2 regions of the Methylophilus luteus genome follow, and region 1 is predicted to be linked to the other one. Evidence: predicted binding sites of a transcription regulator. Region 1 holds the regulator's gene; the other holds the start of a gene.

Region 1 (4,057 bases):
CTGAGAAACTGTCGCAACAGACAGAAGTCGCTGCCAGACAACAGGAGCAGATGGGACTGACACCGGTATTACTGGTTGCCGCCCCGCTACGCCAGGCTTTATCAAGGTTTTTAAGAAGGACCGTCCCGCATCTCAGAGTGCTGTCGCACGACGAGTTGCCAGACAACAAATCAATACGAGTGACCAGCTTAATCGGAGCGCAATAACATGAATATCAGAAGATTTTTTGGCAAGAATGCACGTGAAGCATTGGCTCAGGTGAAACAGGCCTTAGGTGAAGATGCCATTATCGTTGCCAATCGCAGCGTCAATGGTGGCACCGAGATCATGGCCATGCTTGAAACTGATATCGCCAACTCCGATAACAAACAACCGCAGGAGCCGCAGAGTGATGCCCGCAGCCTGCTCGACTATGTGAACGGTCAAGCCGGTGTCAACGGTCAGTCTGGTGTCAACAGCCAGTCCGCAGCGCAAGCAATGCCAGCCGCCAAGGCTCAGCCGCGCATGGCTGCGCCGGCGCCAGCGGCAAAACCGGCGGTCGCTGCACCAGCGGTAGAAGAAACGACGAACAATGACCACGCGATGATGGACTTGTTCAAACAGCACAGCGAGCAGCAGGAGCAGGCCTACCAGGTCGCCACGCAGACGCTGGAAGAAAAAATGCTGACCATGATGCAGGAAATGCGTCATATGCGCAGCAACTTTGAAACGCAGATGAGCGCCATGACCTGGCAGCATCATCTGCAGCACAGCCCGGCCAAATCTAAAGTATTGAGCACCCTGCTCTCTGCCAGCTTCAGCGCCGCCCTGTCACGCCAGATCGCTGAAAAAATGCCGCAGCATATCGATGTGCAGAAGGCACCTATTTGGGCTAAAGAAGTCATCAGCCGCAACCTGCATACGCTGGATGATGAAGATGCATTGCTGGATAAAGGCGGTGTGTATGCGCTAGTTGGCCCTACCGGTGTCGGCAAAACGACCACCACGGCCAAACTGGCAGCCCGTTATGTGATGAAACACGGCACCCAGAACCTAGGCCTGATCACCACAGACAGCTACCGTATCGGCGGTTACGAGCAATTGCGTATCTACGGCAAGATCCTGGGCGTGATGGTACACGCGGTGAAAGATGAAGAAGACCTGAAGATCGCGCTCAACGAGCTCAAAGGCAAACACATGATACTGATAGACACTGTCGGTGTCAGTCAGCGTGACCAGGCAGTGACCGAGCAGCTCTCCATGCTGAGCCGCGCTGAAACGCCTATACAGAAACTGTTGTGCCTGAATGCGACTTCAACCGGTGAAACCCTGACCGATGTGATGCGCAGCTACAAAAAACATGATATCGCCGGTTGCATAGTCACCAAACTGGACGAAGCCGCAGCCATAGGCAATGTGCTGGATGTATTGATCCGTGAGCGCATGCGCCTGTACTACACCACCGGCGGCCAACGCGTGCCGGAAGATATAGAAGTGGCGAATAAACACGCCCTGGTTGAAAGAGTGTTAACCCCACACCAGGCCAGCCTGCCCTACCAATACCTGGATGAAGAGTTGCCACTGGTGATCTCGAGCATGATGCAGGCGCAGGGAGAGCAGCACCATGTTTAATTACCATGACCAGGCCGATGGCCTGCGCCGTATCATGGCCAGATCATCTGCACGCATGATCAGTGTGATGGCGGCCAATGGCCAGCCTGCTGACAGCTGGTTGAGCCAGCTGGCGGCCAGCATGGCCACCCCAGGCAAGCGCGTGTTGCTGATACAGGCCCAGCAGCGGCCCATGACCAAATGCACATTGCAGGCAGTAGCCATGCGCAAAAGCAACCTGAGCCGCGCCGTGGTCAAACACCCGCAAGGCTATGATCTGGCCAGCCTGACAGAAACTGACGCATTAACCTCGCCTTTATCCGCCGATTTAAAAAGCGAGCTCGACGGTATAGTGAAGCAACTTGCGTATGACTACGATACCGTGATGATAGAAGCATTATTAGACACCAGTGACCAGAGCTTAGTCTTGCCCGTGATGGCCCAGCATAGCCTGGTGCTGCAGATGGAACGCCATGATGAAGCGATCAAATCGGCATATACCTCCATCAAGCGTATTTGCCAGCAGCATGGCCAGCTGCCTTTGAGCGTGGTAGTCACAGATGCCACGCATGAACAAGGCCAGCAGTATTTCATGCGCCTGAACCAGGTCTGCCAGCAGTTCCTGGGCATCTCCCTGGGTTTTCTCGGCGCTATCCCGGAGAGCAAATCCATGCAAAAGGCCCAGCCAGCCACCGGTTTGAAAAACCGTCTGGCAGCGGAGCCAACTCCGGCAACACAGTCTGCAATGGCATTTAAAGCCGTTGCCAGAAGTCTGGAACAACAACGTTTAACGACGTCGTCACTGGCTGCTGCCTAGAGTAAAGAGGGAAAACATGTATACCGCTAAAGGCAAAACCAACAATACCGACCAGATGCTCAAGCAGCATAGCGGCCTGGTCAAGAGAATGGCCTACCAGCTGAAATCCAAATTGCCTTCCTGCGTGGAAGTTGATGACCTGGTGCAGGCTGGCATGATAGGCCTGATGGATGCGATCCAGCGTTATGAAGACACGCATGGCGCACAGTTCGAGACCTATGCCTCGCAACGTGTGCGTGGTGCCATGCTGGACGAGTTACGCGGCGCCGACTGGCTGCCACGCGGTATCCGCAAGAATATGCGCGATATCGAGGTAGCGGTACAGCAACTGGAACAAAAACTAGGCCGCCCACCTACCGAATCCGAAATCGCCAAACACATGAACTTCAGTCTTGAAGACTACTACGATGTGTTGAGTGACTGTCAGGGTCACCAGTTGATCTACTACGAAGATTTTCACGATGATGAAGGCGGTGGCGAACACTTCCTGGACCGCTTTGTCGACGATGACAGCAATGACCCGGTCAAATCTCTGCTGGAAAGTGATTTCCGCGAGGCATTGATAGACTCGATAGACCATTTGCCGGAACGCGAAAAAATGCTGATGGGCCTTTACTACGAACAGGAACTGAACCTGAAAGAGATAGGCGCCATCATGAATGTGTCTGAATCACGCGTATGCCAGCTGCATAGCCAGGCCGTGGCCCGCTTGCGTGCTTCTATGCGTGATAAATCCTGGACCGGAGTGTCGTAATGGATTGGGGCAGCCTGGCAGGGCTACTGATCGCGCTCGCCGGCCTGGTGCTGGGACAGACCCTGGAAGGCGGACACCTTAAGTCGCTGCTGCAACCGGCCGCCTTTATGGTGGTGATGCTGGGCACTATCGGTGCCGTGCTGCTGCAAAGCGAACTCAAATCATTTATCAAAGGCCTGCGCATGCTGCGCTGGGTTTTTGTGCTGCCTGAAGATGACAGGCACAAACTGGCGCAGCGTATCAACCAGTGGAGCCAGCAAGCGCGTAAAGAAAGCGTGTTATCGCTGGAAAGCCAGATCAAGCGCGAGCAAGACCCATTTGTGCGCAAAGGCCTGCAGCTATTAGTGGATGGCACGCCAGCTGACCGCATACGCGAAGTCTGCGCCATCGATATGTATTATTTTGAAGTGCAGGAACGTGATGCAGCCAAGATCTGGTCTGCGGCCGGTGGCTATGCGCCTACCGTGGGCATCATAGGTGCCGTGCTCGGCCTGATCCATGTTATGGAAAACCTGTCAGACCCGGCCAAGATCGGTAGCGGCATCGCCGTGGCTTTCGTGGCGACCATTTATGGTGTCGCGCTGGCCAACCTGGTGTTCCTGCCTATCGCCAACAAACTCAAGGGCCATATACAGCACGAGCTCTCGCGCCGCGAGATGCTGCTGAATGCCTGGGTGTCTATTGCCAGAGGCGATAACCCGAAACTGGTCAGCGAACGCCTGGAAGCCTATTTGCGCCTCAGGGAGTCGTGATGTACCGGCGCAAGATCCACGACGATGACGATGACAGCCACGACCGGTGGCTGATTTCCTATGCCGACTTCATCACGTTGCTGTTCGCGTTTTTTGTGGTCATGTATGCCACTTCCAGCATCAACCTGAATAAATACCAGGCAT
Region 2 (4,057 bases), 340 kb from region 1:
TATGCATGAGCATGGCGCCGTCACCATCCAGGCAGACCACTTGCCGGTCAGGTTGTGCCAGTGCGATACCACACGCGATCTGTGAGGCATGGCCCATGCCACCCACGGTTAAAAAGTCGCGGGCGTGACCGCTGTTCTGCGCATGGCGGAACTCAAACAGTTCCCGCGAAGCCATGCCGGTGGTGGCGACTACCGCCACATCATCGGCCAGCAGGCGCACGATATTGCTCAGCATGTCTTCACGGCCAGGCAGGCTGGCTTCATTGTCATGGCCAGATTTGATCACTGATTTTGCTTTATACGGCGCAAAGCTTTGTTTGCGCACCACCAGCGCCACCGGGCCGGAACGGCGTTTTGCCAGTGCCAGCAGTCTGCGGGTCTGGGTCAGCGCGCAGCTGATGTCAGTCTGGAAGATCTCGAACGGGATGCCCATCATTTCAAGTTGCTGCAGTGTGATCTGGCCTTGCTTGACGTGCTGCGGCTCATCATGGATCTGCGTGCCATCCGGCTGCATCTCACCGCGCCAGCCTATGACCAGCAACATGGGGATACCATAGATCTGCGGGTCAGCCAGCGAAGCGATAGGGTTGACCACGTTGCCGAGGCCGGAATTCTGCATATACACCAGCGCCGGGCTGCCGGTCGCCAGGTAATGGCCCATGGCCAGGCCGGTGGCGCCACCCTCATTGGCAGCGATCACATGTTTGTGCGCGGGCAAGCGGTCAGAAAGGCAGGCACACAATTCCTTTAGTAAGGAATCGGGCACGCCGGTAAAAAACTGCACACCTGCGTGTTGCAGCGCTTCCAGAAATGCACCAGCTTCTATCATCAGGCTTGCTCCTTGTTATTTAGTGCCGGGAATCAGCGACAGTACATCGTTGATGGACATCAGTTCAGATTCGACTTCTGCGGTCCTGCCATTCTTGAGGATCTCGATGGCAGTACGCTGCATGGCCGGGTAAGCCGCACGCATCATATGGTTGGCGTAGATCACCAGGTTAAAGCCACGCGCGGCCAGTTCTTCTTCGGTCACCGTGCAATAGCTGGTAGGTACGCATACCAATGGCGTGGTCGGGAACTCGGATTTGAATATCTTGGCAAACTCGAACACTTCATCCGGCGATTTCTGGCGGCTGTGTATCATGATGCCGTCCACGCCGGCCCCTACATAAGCCTGGGCACGGGTGACGGCATCTTCCATGCCTTTGTCGAGGATCAGGCTTTCTATCCTGGCGATCACCATAAAGTCATCGCTGACACGGGCGGCACGGCCGGCGGCGATCTTGTCGCAGAACGGTTGTATGTCATCCTGCAACTGCGCTACTTCATTACCAAACAGCGAGTTCTTTTTTAACCCTATCTTGTCTTCAATAATGGTGGCGGAGATACCCAGGCGCTCCATGCTGCGCACATTCAGTTCAAAGTGCTCCAGTTTGCCGCCGGTATCTGCGTCCATCACCAGTGGCTTGGTGGTCACATCAAAAATATCGTTGATATTGGAAAGGCGGCTGTTGATCTCTACCGCTTCAATATCCGGCTTGCCGCGCGCGGTGGAATCGGTCAGCGAGCTGGACCAGAAACCATCGAACTGGCAGTTCTTGCCATTGCGCTGGGCGATCGCATGTTCGGCGATCAGGGCAGAGATAGGGTTGTGCGCTTCAATAAATCTGGAGATAGGTTTGGCGGCCAGCAATCTTTTCAGGGTGCGGCGGCGTATATCCGGGGTGGTGCCCAGGGTCTGTATCTGGCCCAGCATCTCATTGGAAGAAATGCCGCGCGTGTAAGGGATCTCTATCAGGTGGCCGCCGTATTCAGCCAGGGCGGCACGCGCGCGTTCGCGGTAAGGCAACAGCGGGCCATCCAGCCAGTCATCGCCATGCACCATGATGTCAGGTTTGTATTTGAGCAGGTTGGGCGCGTAATCCCATTCTTCCTGCGGCACCACATTGACCACGCCGCGGATGTTCTCAACAATGGATCTACGCTGGTCGTATGTCAGGTAGGGCAGACGTTTGTGATCTGCCACTGCCGCATCGGACAATAAACCTATGGTCACATCGCCATACTTTCTCGCCTGCTCGATGATATTGATATGCCCGTGGTGCAGAATATCTACCGTCATACCTACATAAACTGATGCCATGCAACACTCCTATATATATGCCTTGTTCACCTCAGCCGGAAAGGCCGGTTGAACATCTATAGGAATTATGAAATGCAGGGCAGCAAATCGATTGTGTGAAAAACGCCTTAAAGTACCTTTAAATCCTTATCTATATATAAGGTTGTTTTTACCGGTAGATATTGAAGCCGCTAGTTAAATAAATTAAGAGGTGATTCACGGCTAACTCCGCAAATGGATTTGCGCGGGCTGTATTTAGAATAGGGCAGGTTGGATTCATAAGTGGTGGATTCTAAAACTGCAGAAATTTTTAAAAGGGCTAAAGAACTCCTGAGAGCCGTCGTTAACAGAAACAAGTGCTCGACCGATGTAAAGATGTAAAAAAGAAATTTTAAATGCAACATTAAAGAAATTTCCGAAGCGGTCGATAACATATTCAACAACGATGAATTAGCAAGATTTAGTAAGTAGTAAGCGAATCAGCGTTGAAGTAATAGTAATACGACGATTTGACACTTAACTGGATATACGACTCTCAAGGAGAAATAACATGGCTGCTGTAATTAACACAAACATTGCATCTTTAAACGCTCAACGTAACCTGAGCACTTCACAATCAAGCATGAATCAATCGATTCAACGTTTGTCTTCAGGTCTGCGTATCAACAGCTCTAAAGATGACGCCGCTGGCTTGGCAATTGCAACACGTATGGACGCACAAGTGCGCGGTATGGATGTTGCGATCCGTAACTCTAACGACGCGATCTCTTTCCTGCAAACTGCTGAAGGTGGTTTGGCTAAAGGTACAGATGCTCTGCAACGTATGCGTGAATTGGCTGTACAGGCAGCTAACGGTTCATACAGCTCTGGTGACCGTGCAAACCTGAACGCTGAATATTCACAACTGAAAGAAGAATTGACACGTTTGAGCACCGCCACCAAGTTTAACGGCGAAGCTGCATTAGGTAAGGGTTATCAGTTCCAGGTTGGTGCTGACGCTTCTGACACTATCAGCGTAAGCTCAGTAGCTGCTGTAAGTATGGCTGGTTCACTGTCTACAGCTTCTGCGGCTTCTGCAGCACTGACAGCGATCGACGCGGCACTGGATACAGTAAACACCAACCGTGCGACATTGGGTGCTTACCAGAACCGTTTTGAATCTGTGATCAGCAACCTGCAAATCTCTTCTGAGAACATGTCTGCTGCCAAGTCTCGTATCATGGATGCTGACTTTGCTTCAGAAACAGCGAAGATGACACGTGCACAGATTCTGCAACAAGCAGGTACAGCGATGTTGGCTCAAGCTAACCAGCTGCCTAACCAAGTGATGACACTGTTAAGAGGTTAATTCCCTAAACCAGTCGAATCCTGATCCACAGAGAGCACTCTCTGTGGATTTAGGTTAAGCAGAAGGAGCACAATCATGAGTCAATCTATAGATGGAATAGGCGGGCGTCCGGTAAGCGGACTGGCTGCTGTAAACAGTCTTAAGTTGGTGAAGTATGCTGGAAGTGGTGAGCAAAAAGCTGCTGATGTGTTGGATAAGGCAACTTTGACAGGCGCGGTGAACAAGTTGAACGAGTATGTTGCGCCCGCATTGCAAACCATAGAGTTTTCGATTGATGATGAGTCTGATCGCATCGTGGTAAAGGTAGTGGATACTGAAACACAAAAAGTATTGCGCCAGATCCCGAATGAAGAAGTACTAGCGATCAGTAAAACCCTGGATAAGTTGCGTGGTCTGGTGATCAGGCAGGCAGTCTAGGGCAACTGTTTAAACGTGTCTGGAGATTAAAAGATGGCTTCAATTACATCAACAACCGGTGCATCCGGTCTGGCAATTGACTCGATAGTCACCGGGTTGATGACGCTTGAGCAACAGCCCATCACACAGATCAAGACACAAGTCAGCTCATACAATACCAAACTCACCGC

Evidence for each region. Region 1 encodes FliA, which starts transcription of late flagellar genes. Its sites were predicted from a motif close to CTAAAGTTNNCNNAAANNNTGCCGATANNA; they were not measured.
Region 2: ACFQ1Z_RS02110 (flagellin N-terminal helical domain-containing protein) is a predicted target of FliA. The motif match lies at 2,442-2,471, and genes of this name have one in related genera.

Annotation. Positions count from the first base shown of each region.
Region 1 is NZ_JBHTKB010000001.1:836,219-840,275, forward strand. It holds gene flhA (flagellar biosynthesis protein FlhA) at 1-206, shown strand, start outside; gene flhF (flagellar biosynthesis protein FlhF) at 208-1,611, shown strand; gene ACFQ1Z_RS03740 (MinD/ParA family ATP-binding protein) at 1,604-2,407, shown strand; gene ACFQ1Z_RS03745 (RNA polymerase sigma factor FliA) at 2,424-3,161, shown strand; gene ACFQ1Z_RS03750 (flagellar motor protein) at 3,161-3,913, shown strand; gene ACFQ1Z_RS03755 (flagellar motor protein MotB) at 3,913-4,057, shown strand, end outside.
Region 2 is NZ_JBHTKB010000001.1:491,321-495,377, forward strand. It holds gene aepY (phosphonopyruvate decarboxylase) at 1-829, opposite strand, end outside; gene aepX (phosphoenolpyruvate mutase) at 845-2,143, opposite strand; gene ACFQ1Z_RS02110 (flagellin N-terminal helical domain-containing protein) at 2,673-3,470, shown strand; gene ACFQ1Z_RS02115 (flagellar protein FlaG) at 3,546-3,887, shown strand; gene fliD (flagellar filament capping protein FliD) at 3,921-4,057, shown strand, end outside.